DNA from 4 places in the Clostridium sp. JNZ X4-2 genome. Region 1 is predicted to be linked to each of the others. Evidence: riboswitches for the same ligand, from Rfam matches in the RefSeq annotation. Region 1 holds a riboswitch; each other region holds the start of a gene.
The links. Region 1 has a riboswitch for cobalamin ahead of ACYUJ6_RS04470 (amidase domain-containing protein). Riboswitches for the same ligand answer to the same signal wherever they lie in the genome.
Positions count from the first base shown of each region.

Region 1 (8,394 bases):
TTTACACTCCAAGAAATATCTAAACTATACTTGTTGAATTATTATATGATATAAAAATTTTTTATTTACAATCAGCATTCACCGTAGTCTTTAGTAAAATACAAAGGTCCTATTTTTTTAACTTTATAATTAGTTATTACATTTCCTGTTGCCCTATCATATAAATTGTAACCAACAATAGTGTAAATCATAGCATTTTCTTTATCAAGAATGCTCTTATCCATATTATATTGACCTTTATTAACCTTCACAGTTCCTTTAAATGCTCCCACTGGATATCCGCTTGCAAATATATGTGTCCTAATGGATATCGACGGTGTAGCATGGCTTATAATAAATCCTGCAGCAATTATTAAAAAAGACAGCAGAATTATGATAACCTTCCTTGAAAATCTCATTTTCTTTCTCCTCCAACAACCTTAAATTCAATTTATGTAATTAATTTATTGTAAATTACAATTTAAAATTATACATTGACGATCATATAATATTTTAAAACTGGATCTATACCAAAACAAAAAGCAGTGTAATAAGTTAAATATAAAAATTTTTCTTTATGATTAACCTTCCCCATAGTTTTCAGTAAAATATAAAGGTCCTATTTTTTTGACTTTATAATTACCTATTGGATTTTTTGTTGCCCTATCATATAAATTATAACCTTGAATATAGTAAATCATAGCATTTTCTTTATGAAGGGCATTTTTATCCGCGTTATATAGACCTTTATGAACATGTAAAGTTACTTTAAATGCTCCAACTGGATATCCACTTGCAAATATATGTGTCCTAATGGATATCGACGGTGTAGCATGGCTTATAATAAATCCTGCAGTAATTATTAAAAAAAACAGCAGAATTATGATAACCTTTCTTGAAAATCTCATTTTCTTTCTCCTCCAACAACCTTAAATTCAATTTATGTAATTAATTTATTGTAAATTACAATTTAAAATTATACATTGACGATCATATAATATTTTAAAACTGGATCTATACCAAAACAAAAAGCAGTGTAATAAGTTAAATATAAAAATCAAACTTTATCTTTTCTTTATTACATTGCTTTTTAATTAAATATATTTAACTAATGCCAAAATTTTAGAGTTCTCATATTGGTATAGTCACCTTCCGCATAGGCATCATACAGAGGATAATCTAATCTTTGTTTAGAATGTCCACAGAAAAACCATTTCACTCCCTGTAAATTGCCAGTTAAGATTACCGAATGTGACCACTCACCTATACCGGGATTATAAAACTGAACAATATCACCAACTCTCGCTCCATCAGTCCAAGAGCTTTCAGAAGTGTATCCATTTGAAACCATATAATCACGAAAAGCAACTACATTAATCCACGGTGCTGAATATGCATACCAATAACTACTGGCTGGGACTCCACCTGCGTAAGCACATTGAGATACAAAATCCGTACAATCTTCAATCTTGTCAACATAATATTGAGAACCTGGATACTGAGAATAGTTTGGTGATAATGCATACCTCTCTGCATAAGATACGGCACTGCCAGCATTATAACCAGGATAACTGTTTAAACGAATATTAGAATTATCATCTTTAGAATTAATTTGGGTAAAGTATTCGTAATATTTGTCAATATTATTTGACTTATCATCTATGACTTTTATTTTTGAATCAATTGCACTATCATAATAAGGAAAATAAGTGTCTTCTGACTTTAATGACTCTTTATCATTTAATTGTTGTTTCACAGATACATCAGTATCTTCATCCAGATCTAATTTTTTGGTTATATAATATTTGCCATCTTCATATTTAACTTCAAATCTATACTTTTCACCCTTTGATTTTGATACTTTTTCTGCTCCATACAACTTGAATTCCACATCATAAAGTACATCTACTGCATAAGTATCAATGGCCGTTTGAGCTACTCTAGTTATAGTCACATTAGACTTATAGTTATCAATTTTACCGTCAAATTTTTTAAACCATTCTACATCAAATTTACTTTGTTTATTAAGCAGTTCTAATAACTCCGGGTCTTTGACAATATTACTATAATCTTTAGCTTTACCATTTTTTAAGACATCAGAACTTAAAGATAATACTTCATTAATAGAGCTGCTGATTGCAGATTTGTCAACTTGAGTTAAACTAGCATCTTGAGCATTTGCCGCATTTGAATTTACGGGACTTGCAGAAGCTGTAGGACCAAAAGATAAACTAGCCCCTACTAATGAAATGCATAAAACAAGTGTTGATATTTTTTTCTTATCATTTTTATCCCCCTTAAATTAAAAATAATATATTCTGTTTCAATCCACTTTCCAATGTAAAATTTTAAAACAAAAAGATCCTCACTTCGAGGATCCTGGTTTTAACATATAAATTATTACAGAATAAAGAAATATTAAAATTAATTACTATCTTTCCCCCGAAAGAATTATAAAATATCAGGCAGGTTTCCTGGCTTGGATTCATTTTACTTCCCGGTCTTCCCGGTAAAAATACCAGTGACCAATGGGGTTTCATCCTCCATACAGTAACGGTGGGGCTGCAATGTTTCTCATTTTCCCTTTTAACTACTAAAATAAATTGTAGCACCTAATACTAAATTACTATGATATTATATTAATATACTATAATACTAAGTTTTATAAAAAAATACAATTTAGTATTATATAAGAATAAATAACAATATGTCTATCTATTTCCCTTTATAATATATATGTTATATTATTTACCAATTAAGATCAATACATTAATAGATAAAATTATAAAAAATATAGATAATATTTCATTATCTATATACTGCCATGTTACTCTAATACTCATCAAAAATATCTTTAGTTTCCTGTATTCTCTTTATACTTAAAGATATATAAAATTCAGCATATAGATGGTCAACAAATTTAGTAAACTGCTTTTTAAATGATTCTTTGACATCAATATCTATAGAATCTCAAAACAATTTATCATACATTAATTAGACACTTTTAATATATAAAAGGTTACACTTAATGCCAATTATTAAGTTAAAAAAGTTCTAAATAAAAAAATAAATTATCATACTCTACGATAATTTATTTTAAAATTGAGTTTATTTTTTTAAAAATGTGCTATAATATAGTTAAAAGAAGCCATTGCGGTTTTTTATAGTTTTTTAAATTTTAGTTAAAAAATGCACTTATCGGACTGGGTGCATTTTAATTTTTTGAGTTTTTATCTTCGGCAGTTATAGAAATTTCATTTTGAGTTAACTTACCAATTGAAGATTTACCCTTGATTACTAACCTATCTTTTAAATATGTTCCTACAATCACCATAGCTGTTAAGCATAATGATGTAATACATATAGATATTACTATAATCACAGTATCACTCATATTGCCACCTCCCCTGCTGTCAATTAACCGCAATGACTCCTTTGTGAGAAATAAAACCTGGAAGGTGGCTAACTAAAAATCTTTTATTTTCTCGTAAATATTATACCATATTAAAGCATAATTATATAAAATTTGAGTACCTTGAAGCCATCTTTTTACAAGATCTGTACGCTTTTTTCCTATTATCTTTGTTACAGTAGATTTGAACTTATCTCCCTTAAATAGCTTAATTTCTTCATATCTTGACCAATAAATAATATAGCCTTTTGCTTCATCTTCTTTTAAGCTTCTTGACCAATAGCCAGAGAAGAAATCAGGCAATTGATTATAATATACCATCCCAGCTCAGAAAAGAATTTAAGATTTTAATGACATCATAGTTGATTTTGTGAAAAATAATAGCAATAGTAATTATGCGATATTGAAAGAATCCCTAACTTTGGAGTGTCCACTTTTTCGAGAAAAGCTCAGTTCTCCGTATAGTTTATGTATTGGCCATATAAAAGAGAGAAAGAGGTGAAATGTAAAAATATAATGATTGAAAAAATTAACAATAAATATGCAATTCAACTTATAGAAATATTAAATACTGATGATATATTACGAGATAAGTTAGGCTCAAAAAAATATATAATATCAAAAGATGAATTTGTCGAACATAATAATAAATGGATTGAAGACACAAACTCAGAAATATTTGCTATTACTTTAAATGATAATGCAATTGGTATGATATCATTAAGCTATCAAATTGCAGAAGAAAAAAAAGCACAAGTTGGTTATTGGATTGGAAGTGAATATTGGGGAAAAGGATATACAAGTCAAGCTTTTTCACAAATATTGTGCTACGCTAAAAAAAAGGGAATAAGATATTTAAATGCTAGAATCATAAAAGATAATTTAGCTTCTAAAAAAATTTGGCAAAAATATGATGCAAAAATAAAATTAGCAAAGGATAAAAAAATTTGCGCATCTATTATATTATAGAAACTATATTGGATTTTTCTTATACTTCTCTAAAGCAGTGTTAAAGCATATTGAAGAATTAATATCTGTTTTTTTCATTTACAGTTATAAAAACATAAGGCTTCCTATGGTAAAATAAAAATCATAGGAAGTCTTTTTATTCGGGAGATTCCTTCAGCCACCGAATCAAATCACTGTTTCAAGCCATTTTTTAATTCTCCAATAAATGCTTTCACACTATCCAGTATATCCTCTTTGTTTTTGCCTTCTGCTATCCTGTCAATCAATGCACTGCCTACAATTATCCCTTCACAATATGGTTTGAATTTTGCTGCCATAGCTGCTGAGGATATTCCAAATCCAAGTGCCTTGGGTATATCAGTATAGCTTGAAACAATTTTCATGTATTCTTTTATATCAGTATTTATAGCATTCCTTGCACCTGTAACTCCGTTTACGGAAACGCAGTATACAAACCCTCTTCCTCCCCTTACTATTTTTTCTATTCTTTCCTTTGATGTAGGCGCTACCAGTGGAATAAGATACACTCCATATTTCTTCCCAATTATTATAATGTCTTTTCTCTCCTCTATGGGAAGATCCGGTATTATAAGGCCGTCTATACCACAGCTGCTGCATTCTTTTATAAACTTCTCCATTCCATATTTGAATATGGAACTATAATAGACAAGATATACCAATGGTACCTGTGTCTTTTTCCTTATTTTTTCTACTGTATTCATTATTTTAAATATCTTGACTCCATTTTTAAGTGCCCTGTTTGAAGATTCCTGTATAGTAACACCATCTGCCAGCGGATCCGAGTAAGGCACTCCAAGTTCTATTATATCCGCCCCTGCCTTTTCCATGGCAAGTACAATTTCTACGGTAGTTTCCAAGTCCGGATCACCTGCTGTTATAAAAGGTATCAATGCCTTTTCCCCTTTTTCCTTTAATTGTTCAAATTTCAAATCTATCCTGTTCATTATAATTCCACCCCCATTATAGCTGCTATAGTATTTATATCCTTGTCTCCTCTTCCTGACAAATTTACGATGATTATTTTGTCTTTGTCCAGTTTTGGAGCCAATTTCCTGGTATAGGCCACTGCATGGGCACTTTCGAGAGCTGGAATTATTCCCTCCAGCTTTGACAAATAGATAAATGCCTCCACTGCCTCTTTATCTGTAGCAGATTCATAAGTGGCTCTTTTTACATCATTGTAATAAGCGTGTTCAGGTCCCACTCCAGGATAATCAAGTCCTGCTGATATGGAGTAAGCAGGAAGTATTTGTCCATCTTCATCCTGCAGTACATAGGTCATCATTCCATGAATTACCCCCACAGATCCCTTTTCTATAGTAGCTGCATGCTCCTTTGTATCAATGCCTTTTCCTGCAGCTTCCACTCCAACCAGCTTTACGGAATCATCTTCTACGAAAGGATAAAAAATACCCATGGAATTACTCCCTCCGCCTACACAAGCTATAATATAGTCGGGAAGCCTTCCTTCCTTCTCCAAAATCTGCCTTCTGGCTTCATCTCCAATAACTCTTTGAAAATCCCTCACCATTGTGGGATATGGATGAGGACCCATTACAGAGCCTATTACATAAAAAGTATCTTCTATATTGGAGACCCAGTTTCTCATAGCCTCATTTACTGCGTCTTTTAGTGTCCCTGTTCCTGTAGTTACAGAAGTGACTTTGGCCCCCAGTATTTTCATCTTGAATACATTGAGAGCCTGCCTTCTTATATCCTCTTCACCCATGAATATCTCACATTTCATGCCGAATATGGCAGCAACTGTTGCAGTTGCCACTCCATGCTGTCCTGCACCTGTTTCAGCTATTACTCTTTTTTTGCCCATTCTCCTGGCAAGAAGTACCTGTCCCAAAGCATTGTTTATTTTATGTGCTCCAGTATGATTTAAATCTTCTCTTTTAAGATATATCTTGGCACCCCCAAGATTTTTTGTCATATTTTCAGCAAAATACAGTGGATTTTCTCTTCCCACATATTCCTTGAGATAATATTTATATTCCTCCATAAACTTTTCATCTTTTATGGCCTCATTAAATTCCCTGTCCAATTCTATAACTGCATTCATTATAGTTTCGGGTACATACTGTCCTCCGAACTTTCCAAATCTTCCATCCATCATAAACTCCTCACTTTTCCTATAAATTTTTTCATCTTTTCAAAGTTCTTTATTCCATTGTCCTCAACACCACCTGATACATCCACCACATCAGGTTTTACAATTTTTATGGCCCGGGCAATATTTTCCGGATTCAGCCCTCCTGCCAGAACAAGTTTTTTGTCTATATCCAAATCCTTTAACACATTCCAGTTGAAACTTATGCCAGTGCCTCCACTTTTACCTTTTACACTGCTGTCCAGCAGCACAGCTTTAATACCTAACTTACATGTGCTGCGTATTCTCTGTTGAATATCCCTTTTGGACACCTGATTTACCTCTACATGAACTGCTTTCCAGATATTAAAATGACTTAAACTATTCAAATATTCTTCATCTTCAGCTCCATGTAACTGAACTGCATCCAGCTTCAAATGCCTGGCTGTATCAATTACTTCGCCCACATCGTTGTCTTTGAAAACCCCCACCCTTTTAATTCTGCTGTCCAAGTTTTTAATAAGATCTCCTGCCTCATCAGGGATTACCTTTCTTTTACTTTTACAGAACACAAAACCTGCATAGTCCGGAAGCAATTTATTTAAAAATTCTATATCCTCACTTCTTCTTATTCCACACACTTTTACTAAAGTCACAGAGCACCTCCTCTAACATTTCATGCTTTTACACTTTTTACAAATCCATTTAACATGGACACATTTGTTATATTTCTCATAAATGTTTCTCCTATTAGAACTGCATTTACACCAAGGCTTTCCAGATATTTTACATCTTCCGTATTTTTTATTGCACTTTCAGATACCACAGTAATCTCCTCAGGCACATTTTTTATAAGCTTTTCCGTATTTTTTAAATTCTCTGTAAAATCCTTTAGGTTTCTATTATTTATGCCTATAACATCACATCCAGCTTCCAGGGCAATCTCAAGTTCCTCCCTATTATGCACTTCCACCAGACATTGAAGCTCAATTTTTTTTGCCTGATCATAATATTGCTTCAATTTATTCTTTAAAACAGCAGTTATAAGCAGCACAGCATCTGCACCTATGGCTTTTGACTGATATATCTGGTATGGATCAACTATAAAATCCTTTCTCAAAACAGGTTTTGAATTTACTTTTTTAACTTCCTTTATATATGAATCCCTTCCTTTGAAAAAATTTTTTTCAGTAAGCACAGATACCGCATCTACATTCATATTTTCATATATTCCTGCTATTTTTACAGCATCAAAATCTTCTAATATAGTTCCTCTTGAAGGGGATGCTTTTTTTATTTCTGCAATAATTGATATTTTCTTTTTATCAAGTGATTTTTTAAAATCTCTTGTAACTCCATCTCTGCAGCTTTCCATAAGCTTTTCTAAAGGTATGTCACTCTTTTCCAACTGAATCTGAGATATCTTTTTTGCCACTATATCCTCCAGTATCATTTATCTTCCATCTCCCCCATACAATTTTATTTTTAGTTAGTGCTCCTGCTGTAATCTACAAGTTCTTTCATCTTTTTATAAGCTTTTTTTGAGTCTATAATTTCTTTTGCCATATCTATTCCCTCTGCCATGCTTTCGCAGGCCTTTCCCACATAAAGGGCCGCACCGCTGTTTATAAGCACAATATCCCTTTTAGGTCCCTTACTGCCTTGAAGAATTTCAAGTATGGACTGTGCATTTTCATAAGCTGTACCACCTGCTATGTCAGAAATACTAGAAAAACTCATTTCAAAGTCTTCTGGATTTATTTTATAATCCGATATTTCTCCATTTTTAAGTTCACTTACATAAGTTTGGGATGTGGTGCTTATCTCATCAAGCCCATCTTCTCCACAAACCACCATGGCTCTTTCACATCCTAAATTCATAAGCACTTCTGCCACCACATGCGTAAGACTTTTATCA
Region 1 is NZ_CM142685.1:943,327-951,720, reverse strand. It holds gene ACYUJ6_RS04480 (hypothetical protein) at 72-398, opposite strand; gene ACYUJ6_RS04475 (hypothetical protein) at 561-887, opposite strand; gene ACYUJ6_RS04470 (amidase domain-containing protein) at 1,088-1,933, opposite strand; cobalamin riboswitch at 2,427-2,610, opposite strand; gene ACYUJ6_RS04465 (hypothetical protein) at 3,194-3,373, opposite strand; gene ACYUJ6_RS04460 (TIGR04540 family protein) at 3,446-3,712, opposite strand; gene ACYUJ6_RS04455 (GNAT family N-acetyltransferase) at 3,890-4,360, shown strand; gene trpA (tryptophan synthase subunit alpha) at 4,531-5,325, opposite strand; gene trpB (tryptophan synthase subunit beta) at 5,325-6,500, opposite strand; gene ACYUJ6_RS04440 (phosphoribosylanthranilate isomerase) at 6,500-7,132, opposite strand; gene trpC (indole-3-glycerol phosphate synthase TrpC) at 7,153-7,929, opposite strand; gene trpD (anthranilate phosphoribosyltransferase) at 7,962-8,394, opposite strand, start outside.

Region 2 (5,060 bases), 1.5 Mb from region 1:
ATGAAAGAAATATTTCTCTCTCAATTATAGTATAAACTTAGGGATTTCCCTAGGATTTAATATTTAAAATTATAATTTTAGGAGAGTGTCAATTATGAACTTAAAAAAAATGATTATAAATTCTATACTGCTTGCCATTGGTGCAGTATTGCATCAAGTTGTGCCTCCAATTTTATTTGGAATGAAACCAGATATATCTCTCGCCATGCTTTTTATAATACTTTTGCTTAATAAGGATTACAAGACTTGTGTCTGCTCGGGTGTTGTGGCAGGAATATTGGCAGCGGCAACTACAACTTTTCCAGGAGGACAATTTGCAAATGTAATTGACAAATTCATAACTATAAATGTAATGTTTATTTTGGTAAAACCTTTTAGGGACAAAGTGAATAATCAGATAAATATTGTATTGACTACGGCAATTGGAACAATAGTAAGCGGTACTGCATTTTTAACTGTAGTTTTGCTTACAGTAGGACTTGGCACTAGCTTTACGGCATTATTTTTAACTGTAGTGTTACCAGCAGCTGTTGTAAACACCATAGTGGGTGCAGTCTTATTTAATATAATAAATATAGCAGTAAAAAGAGGGGCAGTAAAACAAATATAAATTGTTAAAAAATCAAGGGCGTGATTTTATTTTATCTCCCTTGATTTTTTTAAGTTATTTATTATATTTTTTTAGTATTCCTTCAAGTATTCTGGCATGACGGCCTTCATCTTTAGAAGCTGAGTTAAAAAACTCTCTTGCAGAATCAATTTTTAATTTTTCTGAGTGAAGTGCATCTTCACGTTTTGACTTATTTGCAAAAATTTCTCCTTCCAGCATCTGTCTTATATCCTGGAAGCAATCCCCCGTTATCATATTGTTTAACTCAGCACATGTAGCAGCATGTTCTATTTCCTCTTTTGCAAGAACTTTTAGTATTTCTGCAATGTCTCCATATCCCTGTCTTTGAGCTTGACGTGCTATAGCAGTATATAGACCAGCTTCTTTTGTTTCACCCTTAAATGTCTGTTTTACTAATCTTTCAACGTCAGTGCCTTCTGTATCTCCCAAGGTTGTTTCATAAGTTAATTTTACATTTTCCATATTATAATAACCTTCTTTCCTTAATATCTATGTACAAGGTATTGTAAGCCCCTCGCCATGGCTGGTTATACATAAACTACATATAATTAATTTTGAGATGATTTTTTGTTAAGTATGTAGGCTTCATGAATTTTATCTGCTGTTTCCGAATTGTCATTTTTTATATCAGCCAGATATAAGAGCACACTGCCTTTATAATCTTTTGGGTTCCCAAATAAAATTACTTCACATGCACTTCTCAAAATATTTATTATACAGTCCTCGTCATGATAAGCATTACAGCTTTTACATTGATTTAATATAAGGCCAATTGTATCTATAACAGAGGATTTATCAAAGACTTTTGTATCAAATAGTGGGATTTCATCTATCTCTTCATCTAAAAATTGCTGACCAGATTTAAGACAGTCAAGTAAGTTTTTTTTACAATATCCTATTAGACAATTTGATTTATCACAGTGGTCCCCACAAATTTCTTTTCCTAAACAACAATTTCCCACTGATGTTATGAGAGAATTAAAATTTATTTCTGTTTCCAATTTATTACCCCCCAGAAGTTTATAATAATAATTATATAATATTTACTATTAATTTGTAAAGCGTTTTTGGTAAGTAATTAAAACTTTAAGTACAGTTTTCATGGCAGACGTATGAGTAAATAAATAGAAAATTTTGCAAGTGATAAAATCAACTTTTTCAAAAAATATCTGACTATGTGATTGCACTAAAAGGTAATCAAAAGTTATTTTATGATGAAGTAAAAAAATATTTAGAACATGCAGCTTGCTCTGAATTAATTTTTTTTAATTTCACTTGACAGCTTTAAAAGTTTGTGAGAAACTTAACTTAATTATTACATGTAATGATTTTTAAGTATTAAAAAAAGTAAACATAGCAAAAATAATATTAAAATATATAGGTGTATTTTACTTAAAAGGGAAGTTAGATGAGAAGTCTGCACGGTCCCGCCGCTGTAAAAGAGGAGTCCTTATAGATATACCACTGGGAAACTGGGAAGGTTATAAGGATGATGATTCCAAGTCAGAAGACCTGCCTATATTATTTGGGAACCATTAAGCTCTACGAGTGATAGGGAGGTGACTGTAATATAGGAATTTATATTGTTTTTTATAAATTTTAACCCCTCAGCGCTTTTAAGCTAAGGGGTTAAATTTTTATTTAGAATTAAAATGGATTTTTAAATATAAAATTGGAGGTAATAAGAAATGCATATTGAAGATGGTATTTTATCACCACAGGCTTGGGGAACATGGTATGCTATAAGTGCTGTATTTATGATACCAGGTGTTAAGGAGATAAAAAAAAGGGTTAAAGAGAACTTATATTATAAACCTTTTTTGGCAATGGTAGGCGTAGCAGTATTTGTTATATCATGCATGCATATTCCCGTTCCTGTAACTGGCTCCTGCTCTCATCCCTGCGGTACTGCACTGGCAGCTATTATAGTAGGACCTTTTGCAACTGGTGTTATTTCAGCTATTGTATTGTTTTTTCAGGCCATATTTTTAGGACATGGAGGCATAACCACCATTGGTGCAAACACTTTTTCCATGGGTATAGCCGCGGGGATTTTAGGATATTTATGTTGGAAAATATTAAGGTATTTTAAAAGTCCTATTTGGCTGGCCGCAGGAGTGGCAGGTTTTGTAGGTGATATAGTTACATATCTGGTAGCTGCCCTTGAATTGGCCATAAGTTTACATGGACATGTTCCTTTGATGAAGCAGTGGATGATATTCTTTTTAGGTTATGGTCCTACTCAGCTGCCTTTAGCTATAGCAGAAGGTGTATTTACAGCATTGGTTCTTCAGGTCATGATAAAAAGACGTCCAGATTTGCTGCCAGGTGTACTTAGGAAAGAGGAGGCAAAATAATTATGGAATCAAGTGGTAATATAAAAAATGGAAAAGGTACAAGCATTAAATTTTTAGATAAATTTACTAGAATTATGTTGACAGTAATGATAATCCTGTTTATTTTTATATTTGGGGCTTCAAAATATATGGTCAATCATAAAATGGAAGCCGGAGGTACAGATGACAAGGTGAATACCATGGCATCCAATAATCACAAGCCTTTTGTTGAATTACCTGGTGATGCACAGGTAGGAGCCTTTTCTGTAGCAAATTTTTTTGCAGGCTTAATAGTGGGACATCATTGGGAAAAATTGTTTGGAGAATCAGCTAAAAATAAAAAATCGTTAAAGGAAGAATAAATTATGGAACTATCTTCATTTGGCAGGATATCTGGTAATAAAAGTTTTTTACACCGTTTGGATGGAAGGGTAAAAACAGTTTTGTTTTTAAGTGCAATTATAATTGTAACTTTTCTTTCCCATTGGTACTTAGTAGTTTCTCTGTGGGCACTTTCTATAATTGGATATTATACTTTGAATATGCCCTGGAAAAGACTTATAAAAAGGATGCTTATGCCCTTTAGTATAGCATGGCTTGTGTTTGCCAGTATGTTATTTACCAATGGACAGCAGGTATTAACCTATATTCCCCTTTTTGGATATCGCTTTAATATTTACAGAGAAGGTCTTATACTTGGAATTTTGTTGATGCTCAGGATAATGGCAGCAGTTAGTCTGGCATGTATACTGTCCTTTTGCACACCCATGATTGAAATACTTGAAACCCTGAGAATATTTAAGGTACCATCAATTATAATAGATTTAGCGGATATGATGTACAGATATATATTTATAATTGAGGATACGGGAAAAAGTATGAGACATGCCCAATTGAGCCGTATGGGAGATAATTCCAGTTGGATGCGCCGTGCTGAAGATGCGGGAAAAATAGCAGTTTATGTCATAATAGAATCTTTGGATCGCAGTGTGAGGGTTTACAATGCCATGCTTTCAAGAGGATATAACGAAGAGAGTAAACAAGCTAAGTTTTTCACATACTCCATTCCAGCCAAGGATTTTCGCTTTGGAATATTAGGAGCAGTTTTATTGGCAGCTTTAATTATTGCAAATATATTGATTTAAAAGGAGAATAATATATGGAACTTATTGATGTGGATAAAGTCAGCTATGCTTATGGTGATGGAAGCCTGGCACTTAAAGATGTTAACATGAAAATAAAAAGCGGGGAAAAGGTAGCAATACTTGGTCCCAATGGTGCAGGTAAATCCACTCTTTTTCATCTGTTTAATGGAATCTTAAAGCCTAAATCAGGTACTATTACAATAAATGGACTTCAGGTATGCAAAAAAAATTTAGTTGAAATAAGACGTATGGTAGGCATGGTATTTCAAGACTCTGATGATCAGCTTTTTAATTCTACAGTTCGACAGGAAATTGCCTATGGGCTTTTGAACATGGGTATGAGAGGGCAGGAATTGGAAGATACAATAGCATGGTCATTAAAGGTGGTTGGAATGACAGGTTATGATGATAAAAGTCCCCATAATTTAAGTGGAGGGCAAAAAAAAAGAATAGCACTTGCAAGTGTCCTTGCCATGAAGCCTAAGGTAATGGTTCTGGATGAACCCACAGCAGCTCTTGATCCCAGGGGAGTATATAAGTTAATCAAACTTCTTGACATAATAAATAAAAAACTTGGAATTACTTTGATCTTTGCCACCCATGATGTGGATACAGTTCCTCTTTTAGCTGATACGGTTTATCTTTTGGATAAAGGAAAAATTGTAAGGGGAGGCACAACTCAGGAAGTGTTTAATCAAAAAGAGTTTATTCGAAAAATTGATTTAAGACTTCCAAGAGTAGCTCATTTGGTTGAAATTCTGGATAGAGATGGAGCAATAAATGCAGATACATTACCTCTTACCATTGGTCAGGCCAAAAGTGTTTTAGAAAATCAAAATAGAAATTGACATGAAAAGATATAAAAGTAGAATCACTGGAATTTTTTAATAAGATTTCAGTGATTTTTTCATATCTGTCATGAATTTAATAGTTTATAAAACTTTAAAT
Region 2 is NZ_CM142685.1:2,448,139-2,453,198, reverse strand. It holds gene ACYUJ6_RS11770 (tryptophan transporter) at 95-610, shown strand; gene ACYUJ6_RS11765 (ferritin-like domain-containing protein) at 665-1,093, opposite strand; gene ACYUJ6_RS11760 (hypothetical protein) at 1,180-1,632, opposite strand; cobalamin riboswitch at 1,994-2,165, shown strand; gene ACYUJ6_RS11755 (energy-coupling factor ABC transporter permease) at 2,320-2,988, shown strand; gene ACYUJ6_RS11750 (hypothetical protein) at 2,991-3,329, shown strand; gene cbiQ (cobalt ECF transporter T component CbiQ) at 3,333-4,112, shown strand; gene ACYUJ6_RS11740 (energy-coupling factor ABC transporter ATP-binding protein) at 4,127-4,960, shown strand.
Region 2: linked by a shared signal. The riboswitch ahead of ACYUJ6_RS11755 (energy-coupling factor ABC transporter permease) and the one ahead of ACYUJ6_RS04470 (amidase domain-containing protein) in region 1 are both predicted to bind cobalamin.

Region 3 (8,394 bases), 1.6 Mb from region 1:
GGTATACCTGCATAATTCAAAACGGAAATGGGAGATGTAATTCCAGGAATAACTTCAAATTCAATATGCTCTTTTAAAAGGGCAAGGGCTTCTTCTCCCCCTCTTCCAAATATATATGGATCTCCTCCCTTAATTCTTCCTACAACTTGTCCCTCTTTTGCCAGTCGAATTAGCATAGCATTTATTTCATCCTGACTTTTATAATGACAGCCTGGTTCTTTTCCGCAATAATATATTTTGCAATTATCATTTAAATATTTTAGAACTCCAGAACCTGATAATCTATCATACATCACCGCAGTACATTCACCAAGTTTTCTTACCGCCTTTAAAGTTATAAGTTCCTCATCACCGGGACCCGCACCTATAAGATAAACTTTACCCATGTGTAACCTCCTTAAGAATTTACTATATCTTTAGCAAGTTTTTTTCCTAAATTCATGTAATCTTCTCTATTACCTGTTATATCTTTTTTTATCAGCCTTGTGCCTACCATAAACACTCCTATAATATTTATAAGTTGTCCATCTATTTGGGCATAGGCACCTATGGTAGAGTGACAATCTCCATTCAATGTTCTCATAAAACTTCTTTCGGCCTCCACACAAACCCTTGTATTTTCATCATTCAACTTTATAAAGGAATTTCTATGCAAACTGTTCTTTTTTATTTCAACTCCCAAAGCTCCTTGTCCAATTGCAGGTATCAGTTCTTTTATTGAAAAATAATCCGTTACTGATTTTTCAAGTCCCAACCTTTTAACACCTGCAGCTGCCAGAATTATTCCATGTAAATTTTGTTCCTTCATCTTATTTATTCTGGTTTGTACATTGCCTCTTACAGCAATTATCTCCAAATCAGGTCTTAATAATTTCACCTGAGCCGCCCTTCTGTTGCTGCTGGTTCCAATCCTGGCTCCTGCAGGTAATTCTTTAAAATGTATATTATCTGCAGAAATAAAGGCATCCCTTACATCTTCTCTTTCCAAGATAGCAGCTATTTCAAAATCCTCTGGAACATCAAAGGGTATATCTTTCATGCTGTGCACTGCTGCGTCCGCCTCATCCTGTAAAAGTGCCAGCTCAATTTCCTTTAAAAACAGACCTTTCCCGCCTATTTTATTCAAGGCTATATCAAGTCTTTTATCTCCCATAGTTTCTATAAGTATCTTTTTACATTTAACACCAAAATTGTTTTTCAGTATACCCATTACTATTTCAGTCTGAATTTGAGCCAGCCTGCTCTTCCTAGTTGCAATTTTAAACTCCAAATATTATCACCATCCTGCAAAAAGCAATTATTTTATATAAGCTGCTCCTCAATTTTTTTATTATAAAACATTTCCATTATGACAGCAGCTTTGCCCTTTTTATAAAAAAAGTAAAAATCCTCACTGCATATAAACCTCATAACTTTTCTTCTAATTTCTATATTATCTATACTGTTCCTAACTGCAGAAGTAAACTCTACAAAATCATCATAGTCCTTCACATATTTTGCTATTTGCTCAGCAATAAATACTGAAGTTATGGGAGATGCCGCCGCCCCTCTAGTATTTACTCCCAGGGAAACATTTTTAGTATTCCTCTGACAAGGTGTAATGCAATTTCCCCTTTTAGGTTGTGATGCATCCAAATAAATTTTGCAGAGCTTTCTGCAGTGATTCCCTATAGAAAGATTTAATTCTGTATTATCTGTGGCAATTACTATAATATGTTTATCTTCTATATAGCTTTTTTCATATTTTCCTAAGATCATGTGTATATTTAAATAATCCTTTATATTGTGAAATTCATTGATAAATTGAGGGGAAAGCACGTAAACCTGACATCCCCTTAATGCAAAAGTTCTACACTTTATATAAGCTGCTTTCCCTCCGCCTATTATAATAACCTTTATCTTTGACGATAAGAGAGCAAGAAGTGTATCTGATTCATCTTTTAATAGGTTCTTATTCACTTTTACTCTCCTCTCTCTATAGTTTTTTTAATACATTTAATATTTTTATGTTTTTATCTCTGTCTTTTATGGCCAATCTAATAAATTTATCATCTAATCCCTTAAAATTACTGCACTTTCTTATAAGTATTCCTTTTTTCAAACACAAATCATATAAATCCCAGCAGTTCATATTCTGAATTTGGCACAATACAAAATTGCCATGTGTAGGATATACTTTTTTTATTATGGAAATTTTCCTTAAATTCTCCACCATGAACTTTCTTTCATTATCAATCCATTTCAGAGAACTATCCATATAATTCTTATCCACCAGCACATATTTAGCTGCTGTTTCTGCAAAACAATTTATATTCCAGGGGTTTTGTCTGGTTCTTATCATATCCATTAACTTCTCATTTTTACAAAGTCCATAGCCCATTCTTATTCCAGGCAATGCAAAAAACTTTGTAAGAGCTCTGACTATAAAAATACATTTATACTGCTCCATTTCCCCTAAAAAACTGCATCCACTTTTGCCCGTAAATTCCACAAATGCTTCGTCTATAATTATGGTTTTGTGGTTTTTACTGCAGCAATTTATGATTTCCATGAATTTATCCTTATTTATTATCCCTCCGTTGGGATTGTTGGGATTTCCTAGAATCAAAGCCTCTGAACACTTAAGTTTTAATTTGATGTCTTCATAATCATAGTCCATATTTTCCGTCAAATTAGAATAGCTTATATTGCAGTTCCATTTTACAGCATCTTTTTCATATTCTATAAAAGAAGGTACTACAATACATATGCTTTTAAAGCAGCTTATTACCAGATCTATTATTTCCGCAGCTCCATTTCCCAAGACAATATCTCTATCTTTAATGGTACTTGTTTTGTTATATCCATGGTTTCCAAAATAATCCTTTGAAAAACCTAAATATTGCTTCAAATTCCATTTTAATTCTCTGTATTCCACATCCGGGTACTTTTCTACAGCCTTAAGTGATTCCTCTATATTTCCTGTAAAACTATCCGGCACTCCTAAAGGATTTATATTTGAACTGAAATCCAAAAGCTTCCTTCCCTTAAAAAGCCCTTCCGTATATATATCCCCGCCATGCTCCATATAAACACGTCCTAATTCTTATTTTTATTATTACATCCAATATGAATTCAACACAATAAATATTATTCCACATAAAATTACCATGAGTATTTCAGTAAAATACATGAGATTTATACAATACCTTATGTGTTCAAAATTTAGTTCCATCAGTTTATCCCCTATAGTCGGCTTATACACCACCTCTCCAAAATAGATATTGGTGCCGCCCAGCTGGATCCCTATGGCGCCTGCTGCTGCTGCTTCAGGGTAAGCACAATTGGGACTCTTATGATTTTTTCTGTCCCTAATCATTATTTTAAAGGTTTTTATTGGATTGCCCTTTACCATGAAAGATGACATACACATGAGCACTCCTGTAATCCTTGAGGGTATAAAATTAAATATATCATCTACTTTAGCAGGAAAAAATCCTATAAATCTATACTTTTCATTCATATAACCCAGCATTGAATCCATGGTATTTATACCTTTATAAAGCATTGCAGCGGGTGCTCCAAATACAGCTGCATATATCATAGGAGCTATAACTCCATCAGAGGTATTTTCTGCCACTGTCTCCACATCTGCCCTTATTATCTCTTCACTTTTTAAATTAGAAGTATCCCTGCCCACTATATAAGAAAGCTTTAACCTGGCATCTTCAATATCTTCTTTTTTTAAAGCATAATATACCTTTTTTGCTTCTACAGCCAGACATTTAGCGGAAATAGCTGTCCAAATAATGAATATATTTATTATTTGATATAAAATCACATGTTTCCTTAAAAATACAAGTACTGTAAAAGGTATAAAAAAACTTACTGTTCCTACTATTACAACTATTAAACCTCCAAAAGCTTTCAAGGTATTGTCCTTTTTACAAAGTTTTCTGCCTTTCTTCTCCAAATAGGATATAAGTTTTCCTATATATATAACAGGGTGGGGAAACCAATGCGGATCCCCAATTATCCAATCTATTATAACTGCTGCAAAAAGGTCTATGATATTCATATATACAAAGGAAATGGACAAATTACCCCCCCTATTCTCACATTATTATAGTAATATATCAATTTTTTATCTTTTAATACCCATAATTTTATATATTTTACCCACATCAATGTTCTCCCTGACTATATGGGCTAGCTTATCTATCTCTTTTTCTCTAAGATCCTCATAGATGGTTGATTTTTTATAGCTCAATCCTTTATTTTCTCTTATCCTGTTTGCAATGTATTCTCTAAAATCAACGGCATCAAAGATACCATGTATATAGGTTCCAAATACATTGTGTTTTGCATTTAAAGCTCCATCTTCTATATTGACCTTCTTCTTATTTTTTTCTGTCAATTTAAACAGTGGTTTTGCATCTGCGCCATATTTACATATTCCCATATGGATTTCATATCCATATACATCCAATTTTCTTTTTTCTAAAGTTCCATCATTTTTTGTCATGGGAAAATCCACATTACTTCTAGCCTTTATTCTAGTAGTGACTTTTTCCCTTTCAAACACAGTCTCTATATCTAAAAGTCCCATTCCCTCTACTTCTCCTACATCCGTCTCTGTTTTATAAGGATCCTTTATTGACTTTCCAAGCATTTGATAACCACCGCATACTCCTATTATAATTCCGCTATTACTGTATTTTTTAATGCAGGCTTCAAGTCCGCATTGTCTTATTTTTATTAAATCCTCTATGGTGTTTTTACTTCCTGGAATTATGAGTAGATCGGGATTGCCGAATTCCTCTTCAGAATTTATAAATCTTACAGAAATATCCCCTTCACTTTTTAGTGCGTCTAAATCCGTAAAGTTGGATATATGAGGTAATTTTATTACAGCTATATCTATAGGAGCTGTAACCTTTTTGTTGAATTCCACAGCTCCATCTTCATCTTCCAATGCCAGATTAAAATAAGGTATAACTCCTATGCAAGGCACTTTAATAACATCCTCCAGCATTTTAAGACCGGGCTTTAATATGTCTACATCTCCTCTGAATTTATTTATTATTGTACCTTTTACCCTGGTTTTTTCTTCCTCCGTAAAAAATAACATAGTTCCTGCAAGAGAAGCAAATACTCCACCTTTATCTATATCACCTGCTAAAACCACTGGTGCATCTACTAATTCTGCCATACCCATATTTACAATATCTCTATCCCTCAAGTTTATTTCTGCAGGGCTTCCGGCACCTTCCATAACTATTATTTCAAAACTTTTTTCCATCTTTTTAAAATGACTTCTAAGCATATCTCTAAATTCCAATTTCATATTGTGATATTCCATGGCTGTACTATTTCCATATACCTTGCCATTTACTATTATCTGGCACTTTTTATCTGATGTTGGCTTTAACAATATGGGATTCATATATGCCTCCGGCTGCAGCCCAGCTGCATAAGCCTGAAGTACCTGAGCACGTCCCATTTCTTTGCCATCCAGTGTTATATATGAATTCAATGACATATTTTGAGATTTAAACGGACATACTGAATATCCATCTTGTTTAAATATTCTGCAGAGAGCAGAAACAATTATACTTTTACCAACAGAAGAACCTGTTCCTTGAATCATAATCTTTGCCATAATGGTTACTCCCCCTTAATCTTCTTAAGTATAATAAAAACAACGAAAGGCAATGAGCCTCTAGAGCTCATTGCCTTTAACATAAAAACCCAGCTTGTGCTGAGAAATCAATCATACTAAAAGTTTCTTCCCCTCCGAAAGCAAAAATAAATTAGGCAGGTTTCCTGACTTATGATAAAATACTTGCCTTTATCCTCTTATTATAAAATAATAAGATAAAACTCATTATCAAATACAGTAGCGGGGGCTGCTGCGGATTTTAACCGCATTCCCTTTTCACCTATATAAGGCACCTAAAATTTCTATTTAATTATAGTCTAAGTTTATTATAATCTGGCGTTCATGTCAACCAGCAGACATGAACTAGTTTTTACCACTTAAACAAAAACACTTCTTATTTACAAACTCCACCTGAACCTGAAAATCACTTGATATTATATTTTATTAAAAAATCATTGTCCTCAATCACTTTATTGTAAATATCGTCTCTTATTAAACAATGATCTTCCGAAAATACCAGCACACGTTTGAAAAGTCCTTTTGTATATTCAAAATCATGGGTAGAACATATTATAGTTTTTCCAGCTTTATTTAACTCTATAAATAAATTATTTAAAAACTTTTTGCCTTTCGGATCTATTCCACTCATAGGTTCGTCTAAAACCAATACTTCCGGATTAAGAGCAAGCACAGAAGCTATTGCAACTCTCTTTTTCTCCCCTCCGCTTATATTGTATGGCTCCTTATTTTGAAGATCCTTTACATTTAAAAGATTTAAACAATCCTCCACCCTTTTTTTTACTTCTGCTTCGTCCATGCCCATTTGTCTTGGACCAAAGGCCACCTCTTCATAGACATTGGAACAAAAAAGCTGTGCATCTGAATTTTGAAAAACGAACCCCATTTTTTTATGGAATTTCTTTGAAAAACTGCCTTGCTCCAATTTATCACTAGATATTTCTAAATTATCAAAATAGTATCTCCCTTCTGTAGGAAATATCATTCCGTTCAATAATTTCAAAAAAGTTGATTTTCCACTGCCATTTGCTCCTATAAGTGCCACTGAATCCCCTTGTGCTATTTTAACATTTATATTCTTCAGCACTTCTTCGTCTTTATACTTAAAAAATACTTTCCTAAATTCTATCATTTTAACCCCATCCCAGTTATGTAAAAATACATAATTATAATAAAAATATTTACTATTAAATATAAAAAATCAGTAACCTTAAACTTAAACTTTGCATGGGAGATATATTCCCCTGTAAATCCTCTACATTCCATAGCATAATACATCTCATCTCCCATTTCTTTAGACTTTAAAAACAAACTTCCCATGAGTTTTGAAATAGAAGAATACTTATTGTTATTTTTCCCCACAGACCTAAGCTTGAGAGAATAGAACATATCTAGTGCAAATTCTCCTAAAATATAAATATATCTTAAAGTTATATCAAATACTAAAATAAAAATATCCGGCACAAAAAACTTCTTTAATGCCTTTATTATATCATGCCAGCTGGTAGTGTAGGATAAAGTATTTATGGAGATTATGGTTCCAACCACTTTCAATATAAGCAGTATGCTGTTTCTTGTATTCCCCATAACTATAGACGGTATTAGCATTATAACAGTAAACAATGGTACAGCTGTACTTAGAATCAATATTTTTTTTATTTCCCCTATATCCAAAAGACTCAATACCAGCAAAAAATATACATCCACCAGAAATACATAGTGAAAGCTTTTGGATAGAGATAAAAATATTATATTTAAAATAGTAAAAAACAATTTCACCGTGGGGTTCAAATTGTATATAAAATTATTTCCCATTCTATTATTTCTTTTAATAAGAGACAGAAGATGTAATATAGAAAAAATACTTTTATCTATAAATTTATCTTTATCTTCTGTGGGAATATAGTCATCTTTTTTTAAAAGCCAGTCTTCCATAAATTACACCCTCAATTTTAAATTATAATATGCTCACGATAAAAATATATCATAATTATAAGTATATTTCAAACAAACTTCCAGCTTATGTTTTTATTACATATCATCCATAGCAAAAAAGGCATACCAGGGACCAATACCCAAAGCAGTTCCATTTGCCTGCTCCTTAATAAAAAAGCCCTTCATTTCTTCCCTTTTCAAGGCAATCACCTGTATATCCTCTGCTGCTTCCAGCTGCTGCTTGGGTTTTTTATTTTCTTCCAGGTTTTCATCCACTTCCACCTTAGCCACCCTTACTTTATCAGTTAACAGTGCTGCATTTGAATACAGTGAAGGTCCCACTGATTTTACTTTTCCTATATATCCGGTTTCTTCCTTTAGCTCTCTCAGCGCATTTTCCGGCAGGCTGCCACTTTCTACAAGTCCTGCAGGGTATCCAATAACATAATTATCTATGGCAGGTCTATATTGTTTTATAAGTATGTATCTATCAGATGGTATCATTTTAGCTATTATCACAACTGTATTTATAGTATTAGTTCTCTCTATACTTTCCCATTTCAGCTGTTCATGTTTTTTCCCCAGATAAGTTATCTCTTCTAATTTAATCCAATTTCCTCTATACACCGTTTTCTGTGATATTTTTTTCATTATGCTCCCCCCATTTTTTCAATTTCTTCTCCAATTATCTTAAAGCCTTTCCTGATATTCTTTTTACTGACTCTTGAAAATCCAAGTCTTAAAGTATCCTTCCCGCTGTCATCTACATAAAACACATCTCCAGGTGTAAATATTACCCT
Region 3 is NZ_CM142685.1:2,521,477-2,529,870, forward strand. It holds gene cobA (uroporphyrinogen-III C-methyltransferase) at 1-386, opposite strand, end outside; gene hemC (hydroxymethylbilane synthase) at 398-1,270, opposite strand; gene ACYUJ6_RS12140 (NAD(P)-dependent oxidoreductase) at 1,303-1,959, opposite strand; gene ACYUJ6_RS12145 (pyridoxal phosphate-dependent aminotransferase) at 1,976-3,067, opposite strand; gene cbiB (adenosylcobinamide-phosphate synthase CbiB) at 3,098-4,051, opposite strand; gene ACYUJ6_RS12155 (cobyric acid synthase) at 4,124-5,641, opposite strand; cobalamin riboswitch at 5,779-5,953, opposite strand; gene ACYUJ6_RS12160 (energy-coupling factor ABC transporter ATP-binding protein) at 6,066-6,791, opposite strand; gene ACYUJ6_RS12165 (energy-coupling factor transporter transmembrane component T family protein) at 6,788-7,594, opposite strand; gene ACYUJ6_RS12170 (NUDIX domain-containing protein) at 7,691-8,245, opposite strand; gene pdxR (MocR-like pyridoxine biosynthesis transcription factor PdxR) at 8,245-8,394, opposite strand, start outside.
Region 3: linked by a shared signal. The riboswitch ahead of ACYUJ6_RS12155 (cobyric acid synthase) and the one ahead of ACYUJ6_RS04470 (amidase domain-containing protein) in region 1 are both predicted to bind cobalamin.

Region 4 (8,394 bases), 1.4 Mb from region 1:
TTTCCCTGTGAACTTTATTCATCATGAGCTGCTTTTCCGGATCCTGAAATACCATAGTCACCTTCTGGGCTCTTTCTTTATGATCCATATCCTTTAAAAATCTGCCGTCTATTTTTATTTCTCCGCCTATAGTTCCACCGTAAAAATTGGGAACTGTCCCCACTATTGCCCTGGCAAGAGTTGATTTGCCGGATCCGGATCTCCCCGCTATTAACAGAAAATCATTTTTCTCAAGGGATAGATTTATATCTTTCAAAGACCTTTCCTTTTCCATAGGATAAGTAAAATTCAAATTTTCAATCTCTATATATGCCATATTCCCTCTCCTCGCCATTTAATATTACTGTTAGTGAAATAGCCACTATAAAAGCAAAAATAACAGCTATACCAATATTTATGAAGTTCACAATGGTTACACCATTGTATATATCAAATTTTGCCCATCCTTTAAACTGTGCTATTCCATAAAATACAATGAGAGTTATGTTTAAAATTATTACCTGCCAGTCCCTGCTTTTAAATTTCTGCCTTTCATAAACGCTTCTGTTTCCACTTAAAAATCCCCTGACATAAGCCGCTTCTCCTATGTTAAAGGAACCTTCCATGGAATCCTCCAGCAATATTGACATCACCGGAATATAACTTGCAGCTTTTTCCCTGGCTTTTTTCCTGTGAAATACCACACCTCTTATTTCATATATTTCTTTTAAATTTTTAAATCTATCCTTCATGCTGGGTATAAGCTTGAAACTTATCATCAGCATAAGGGTTGACTTTGGCATTATGGAGGAAAAATAGGAAACGGCCCTGTCGGAGTCAATCATCAGTTCCAATATCAAAAACAGATATATAACCGCCAGGAACTTAAAGCACATCACCACTGCATATACAAAGGCCTCCAGTGTGAATCTTTTATGAAACAGATAGAATAGTGTCGTTCTTCCTGAACTCACAAAGAGCACATTTAATAGAATTATAAAAAAGGCAATGGGTACAAAATAATAGAGTGCCACTTTAAATTTATGTTTTTCATTGCAGAATAATATCATGGATATAACAAATACATATACAGATGCAAGTACTACCGGATTGTCATTTGAAAATATTATCATCATCATGGAGATAAAAACCAGAGAAGCTGTAAGCACATGGTACTGTTTAAAATCAATGAAGTATCTGGAATTTTCTCTATTTTTATAAGTCATGGATTTTCACTTCCTTTAAGCTGTTTAAAGAATGGCTGTAATCCAGCAGCCATTCTTTAAGTATTCCCCAAAATATCAGTTTATAGGTATTTCTATAGTATCAGAAAGTGGATTATCCTTGTCATCCAAAACAAAGGCTTTTAATGTATATTTTCCCGTAGATGGAATCTGCATAGATGCATCTATTGTAGATGATTCAGCATCTTTTATAGACTGACTTACACTCACATGATTGATAAATTTACCTTTATTATTATCATCATACAGAGCTACCATCAGTGTAACCGGCTGATCCTGAGAAGATACATTTTCAGCTTTTATTTTTATGTCTGCATCATTTCCCAAAGAAAAGCTGGTGTTTTCAGTTAAATTTTCTATGTGAACTATTTCCTTGACTACAGTAATTTCACATGTATCTTCTACGCCGGAATTATCTGTAGCAGCAGCTGTTATAGTGGCCTGTCCTTCTCCAACTGCAGTAACCTTACCATTAGAATCAACTGTAGCTACATTATTATCAGAACTGCTCCATGAAATTTTATCATCACCAGGTAATGAAGATGCTGTAAGCTGTACACTTCCACCCTTTACTAATTTATCTTCACTTTCATTTAAAGTTATGCTAGTTGCAGGAACATAAAATCCCTTGTATACAGATCCTTTTCCTTCAGTTAAAAGTTTATAGGATACTAATGCTTCCAGTCCCTGGTTTGTGGCATATACATTTACACTATTACTATCTGTATAGCCAAATCCTGATTTATCGCTAACGGCATATCTTAAAAGAGCATCTATAGGATTCTCATTTTTTATAAACCTGCTATCTGTAGTAGGATTTATTCCATTGTCACAAAGACCAATTATGACCATTTCTGTGCTATTGGAGTTTTCCCCGCCATAACAAGATGTAAATCCCCCGTCTTCATTTTGTTCATCGGAAAGTTTCTGTACTGCACTGTCTACTGCAGATTTCACTTCACTATTCTTATAATAATAAGGTGCAAGAGCTGAAAGTGCCACAGCTGTGGTATCTGGATCCATAACATATTTTTCTTCTGCACCTGGAGTCCACTGGTTAACATTAGAGTACCAGGCACCATTTTGCCTGCTGGAATCACTCAATATAGCATCAATTAGTTTTTCTCTCGTCCAAACAGCATTTTGAGGTACATAAAAATTTGCCGCGTCTAAAGCTAAAAGAGCATATAAATAAATATTCATTCCTCCATTTTTCATAGTCTGCTCATCACAGTTATATATATTTTCTACAAGATTTACGCCCTCAAAATTGGTAGGATCTTTCCCTTCTGCCAATAATCCAAGTACGCCTTTTTCATATGTTCCAATCGTTGGAGTTTTCAAGGCTTCTTTAAGATTATCTACATAATTCGATACTGTATCTTTGTCAGCCTTGTACAGTGCCAGATTTGCAATTGCCCTGTCCACAGCTATCCAGCCATTGTTATTTTCATCATTCACCGTAGCACTTATATTATCTATAAGTTCATTTACAGAATCCATATAATCTGTCTGTCCGGTAGTTTGTCCCTCATCTGCAAATACAGTACTTGTAGTACTTCCTGCAACACCTATTACCATAAATGCAGATACTATAAAAGATAGAAATTTTCTATTAAAATTTTTCATCACATTCACCCCTTATACCAAAATCAAGATACACTAAATGTTTCTATATCAATCTTATTATCCATGCTGGAAGATGCCTTTATAGTTCCTGTATAATTACCAGGATCTAAAGTAGTATCTATATCCATCTTCCCACCTGAAGATTCATTTATATATTTTAAGTTACCTTTATCATCATAAAGCCTGATGATTATACAATCGCTTAAATACCTGCTATTAGCCTGTATATTTATAGTTCCATCCACTTTTTCCGTGATCACAAGATTAAGCCCCTCAGCTCCATTCAGCGTTGTCAACTGGGTATCCTGTTTAGGAGGATTATTATTTCCACCAGAGCCACCGGACCCTCCTCCAGTTCCGCCAGGATTTTCATAAGTCCAATTATGATAATCAAACCTTATGACATCTCCAGATTGTGGCTTTATAGACTGGGAACCTACAGTGGCAAAGCCTTCATTTACATATATAAACCAGCTGGTACCATGGGACAAATCGGGAGCAGACTTATTCACATAGCTCTGTCCATTTACAGAAATAGAATTTATATATCCACTTTTCACTTCTACACTGTCCACCATAGATTTTAAATAATCAAAAGCAGTTTTACTGCCATCTATATTTAACACCTGCTTTTTTAAAACAGTTTCATTATTATCCTTAGTAATTTCCAACGTAAAGGTTCCTGAATTTCCGCCTCCCCCTGTACCGGGTTTGGTATCATCTCCTATGCCTCCGCTGGTAGCCTCACCGTTAAAATAATGAACCAGATCATCCACGATTACAGCCGGTACCACCAGCGCACCTCCCAATGCTGTAAGCATGGTTTTGCTGGACATATTTGATTTCAGGAAATCTGCGGTTTTTGTACTCAGGGTTTTGTAAACCAAAACCATAGGTGCAGATTTTGTGGACGCAAGAGCCGATCCGGAAAGGGCGTCTGCAAACTCATCCCCATTGGGGCCGTCTCCACTGGCTATGTACACATTGTCAAAATTAAGGTCGTCTTTGAAATTTTCAAGTACAGCCAAATTTGTATCAAACCTGGTGGTACCTCCAAGTCTTATGGCATTTGGAAGAGATGATTCCAGACTGCCGGCTATAACCGCTGTACCGCCTACTATGTAAGTTTTTGCTATATCCCGGTTTTTCAAGTAATTTTTCACTATCTGGGGAAGTTCATTACTTTGAGACAGTAATATGGGCATTCCCTTTTTTGCAGCTATGGATGCTATTGAAAGACTGTCCGCATAACCACTTCCGGATGTCACTACAATATTATCAGCATCTCCCAGTTCTTCGGCTATTTTTACAGAAGTTTCATATCTGTCTGCTCCGCCAAGTCTTTTCACACTGCTGACACCAATGTTTTTCAACTGTGACTCCACATTGTCAGAAAGGGAACTTGTCCCTCCAACCACAAATACCTTGTCCACCTTAAGCCTTTTGAGTTCACTTATAGTTTCATCACTCAGTGAATCCTGCCTGGAAAGTATTATAGGCGCATTGTATTTTTTTGCAAGAGGTGCTGCACAAAGGGCATCTGCATAGCCATAACCCTGGGCTATAACCGCAGTATTTGCACCATATTTCCACCCATCCTGACTTATTTTTAAAGATGTTTCAATTCTGTCATTTCCTGAAAGTCTGTTTTCATTTGCAGTGGTAGTCATGCCGCCGGTACTGTTTGAATCCGCAAATACATTTCCAGCGGAACTGGATAAAGCAATGCCAATTACAAACAAAAACATGACAATTCTGCTTATGATTTTCTTCATATGTTGCATATCATAATTCCTCCTTATGATCAATAATAAAGAGACCTCCAAGGGTCTCCATTATTTACATTCCAGCATAAATGTTCACATATATCTTACCAATAAAGCACATAACTTTAATAAAATATATAATATCTTTCCCTCCGAAAGAATTAACAAAAATGTCAGGCAGGCTTCCTGGCTCAGATTCATCCTACTCCCTTATCTTCCCAGATACATTACCAGTGATATAAACAAGGTTTCATCCTCCATACAGTAGCGGCGGGGCTGCAGTACTTCTTCAACTTTTCCTTTTAACTGTTAAAACAACAGCACCTAACAACAAATATTAAATTTTTACAAACAATTTATTACCTTATTGTTAAGTATATGATATAAATTTTATCCAGTCAATACATATTAAACAGGATACCGAGTAAAAACACTATGGTAAGTTTACCCAATGAATAAACTGCCACGCCCTTATAATTATCTTTCCTCCCTGGAATATGGCATTCCAAGTGCCTGAGGCATGACGGAACGTCTTGTTCTTGTTTCTCTGGTAGTAAAAATAAGGACTGCAAAAGTCAAAATATAAGGAAGCATCTGAAGTATATATACAGGAACAGCAAAGCCGAAAGCTTGAAGATGAAGTCCAAGGGAATTTATAATTCCAAAAATATATGCTCCTATCATACCCCGAATGGGATTCCACATTGCAAATATTACAAGAGCTACTGCAATCCATCCCCTGCCTGCGGTCATATTTTCACTCCAGGAAGGAGAATATGCAAGTGATATATATGCTCCTGCAGCTCCCGACAACATGCCTCCTAAAATTACACATGTATATCTTACAAGAAAAATATTTATGCCGGCTGCATCTGCGGCAGATGGATTTTCACCAACAGTTCTCACTATAAGTCCTGCTTTCGTCTTATACAGTACAAACCACATTACAAAAACCAGTATAAAACTCAGATATACCAGGGCATCATTTTTAAAAAAAATTTTTCCTATTACAGGTGTTTCATTTAAAAATGGTATACTTATTTCCTTAAATGACACAGAGGGAAGCACCCCAATATAAGATTTCCCCAAATATGCACTAAGCCCTGTACCAAATATAGTAAGAGCCACACCGCTTGCCACCTGATTGGCCTTCAATTTTATGGTAAGGATACCATGAAAAAATGCCAGGATTGCACCAGCACTGCAGCCTGCCATAAAACCCATCCACTTATTTTGAGTATGAATACTCACTGCAAATCCCACTACAGCTCCTACAAGCATCATACCTTCCACTCCCAGATTCATAATTCCCGACTTTTCAGATAGGATTTCACCAAGGCATGCATATAACAGCGGGGTTCCTGCAACAATGCCCGCCGCAATCACTGAAATCATAAAGGTACTGTTCATATGATCACTCTCCCCTCCTCACCAGTTTATACTTAAGCAATATTTCACTGCCAAGTACAAAAAGCAGTATAGAACCCTGAAACATCAAAACTGTGCTCAGCGAAAAACCCGATGTCTGCAGATTATATCCTCCTACAAAAAGTCCCCCCATAAAAAATGAAACAATTATTATACAAAATGGATTCAGCCTTGCCAAAAGGGCTATTATAATGGCCGTATATCCATATCCTGGAGATATATCCTGCTGAAGCCTGTGAATTACGCCTGATATCTCTACCATACCAGCTATTCCGGCTATTCCACCGCTTATAAACATGACAATCAGTATATTCTTTATATAATTCATGCCTGCATAAATCGCCGTATTTTTATTATTTCCGCTGACTTTTATTTCATATCCCCATTTGGAATACTTGAGAATCAAAAACATCAGCATTGCAATTATAAATGCAATAAAAAGCCCTGCATTTATATCTGTATTTCCAAAAGAGGGCAAAGTGGCATTTTGTGAAAAAGTTGCAGTTACAGGAAAATTTTTACCTTCAGGATCCTTCCAGGGGCCAAATACCAGATACTGAACCCACAAAATAGCTATATAATTTAAAAGAAGTGTGCTTATAGTTTCATTTATATTTAAAAATGCTTTTGGAACTGCCGCTATCAGAGCCCATATTCCCCCTGATATAAAACCACATACAAACATAAGCATTAAAAGTTCTCCAATGGGAAGTTCCGGAAACTTAAGCGCAGCCCAGGAAGCCCCAAAAGCTCCCATAAAAAATTGACCTTCTCCTCCTATATTCCAGAGCTTCATGCGAAATGCCAGTGAAACTCCAAGGGAAGTGAGCATAAGCGGAATGGACTTTGCCACAGTTTCAGAAATACCATATAAGGATCCGAAGGCTCCCGAAAATATCTGATAGCACACATCTACCGGATCATTTCCAGTAATGGCAATTATAACAGATGAAAATACAATTCCACCCATTAAGGACACAACAGGAACAATTATCTGTTTTATCATGGAACAGGAATTCGTTTTTTCCAGCTTCCATCTTATAAAATCTGAGTTAGCCACTATAATCATCCCTTTCATTTCCATACATCATAAGTCCTATTGATTTAACATTAACTTGACAAGGTTTTACTATACCCATTATGGATCCCTGGTGCAGTACGGCAATCCTGTCTGAAAGCTGTAATAAATCTTCAACTTCTTCACAGATAAGGAGAATTGCCTTGCCTTTATTTCTCTCATCTATCAAAAGTTTTTTTATATATTGTGAAGCACCTACATCAAGACCTCTAAAGGGATATGAAAGGACAATTATATGGGGATCCAGCTCAATTTCCCTGGCCAGAAGAAGCTTTTGTATATTTCCTCCGGACATTACGCTGATATTATCATTTATAGAAGATGTCTTAATGCCAAATTGTTTAATTACATGGGCTGTTTTTTTACATATTTTATCCCAGTTTATATAAAATCCAGGAGTATATCTATAACTTTCAAGTATCATATTTTCGGAGATATTCATATTTCCTACAAGTCCTGTGCTCATCCTGTCCTCGGGTACATAACCTATCCCCTTTTCTATATGTTTTCTCCTGTTTTCATTCATACAGCTTGATCCATTTAAAATTATATCGCCCTTTTCAATGGGAACAAGTCCTGCAATTACTTCTGCCAGTTCTCTCTGCCCATTATCATCGATTCCTGCAATGCCAAATATCTCACCTTCATGTATACTAAAAGATATATCCTTTAACTTTACAGATCCTTTTAGAGAATCACAGCATACATTTTTCATTTCTAAAACTTTTCTCTGTTTTATTTCAGCTCTTTTACTTAAAATATATATTTTACCTTTTCCCATCATCATTTCTGAAATTTCGTTTTCTTCCACATCTCCTGTATTAAATGTGCCTATTGATTTACCATTTCTCAATACTGTGATTCTATCGGTATTTTTTATAATTTCCTTCATTTTATGTGATATTATTATGATGGATTTTCCTTCTTTTACAAGCAAATGGAGGGTATTATAAAAAGCCTCTATTTCATTTTCTGTAAGCACTGCCGTAGGTTCATCCATTATAAGTACTTTTGCTCCATGCATCAGCACTTTTACAATCTCCACTTTTTGTTTCTCGCCTACTGTAAGCTGCCATATCTTTGCATCCGGCTCTACCTTCAGCCCATATTTTTCAGCACATTTTACAATCTGATTGTTTATAAGCCTCTTATTATAAATTTGTTTTAAGTTCTTAAGGCCCATCATTATATTTTCCGAAACCGTGAATGCATCCACCAGTTCAAAATGCTGGTGAACCATTCCTATGCCACAGGTTATGGAGTCTTTTGG
Region 4 is NZ_CM142685.1:3,147,471-3,155,864, forward strand. It holds gene ACYUJ6_RS15155 (ABC transporter ATP-binding protein) at 1-316, opposite strand, end outside; gene ACYUJ6_RS15160 (energy-coupling factor transporter transmembrane component T) at 297-1,205, opposite strand; gene ACYUJ6_RS15165 (Ig-like domain-containing protein) at 1,281-2,852, opposite strand; gene ACYUJ6_RS15170 (cell wall-binding repeat-containing protein) at 2,876-4,636, opposite strand; cobalamin riboswitch at 4,778-4,961, opposite strand; gene ACYUJ6_RS15175 (ABC transporter permease) at 5,096-6,028, opposite strand; gene ACYUJ6_RS15180 (ABC transporter permease) at 6,033-7,106, opposite strand; gene ACYUJ6_RS15185 (ABC transporter ATP-binding protein) at 7,099-8,394, opposite strand, start outside.
Region 4: linked by a shared signal. The riboswitch ahead of ACYUJ6_RS15170 (cell wall-binding repeat-containing protein) and the one ahead of ACYUJ6_RS04470 (amidase domain-containing protein) in region 1 are both predicted to bind cobalamin.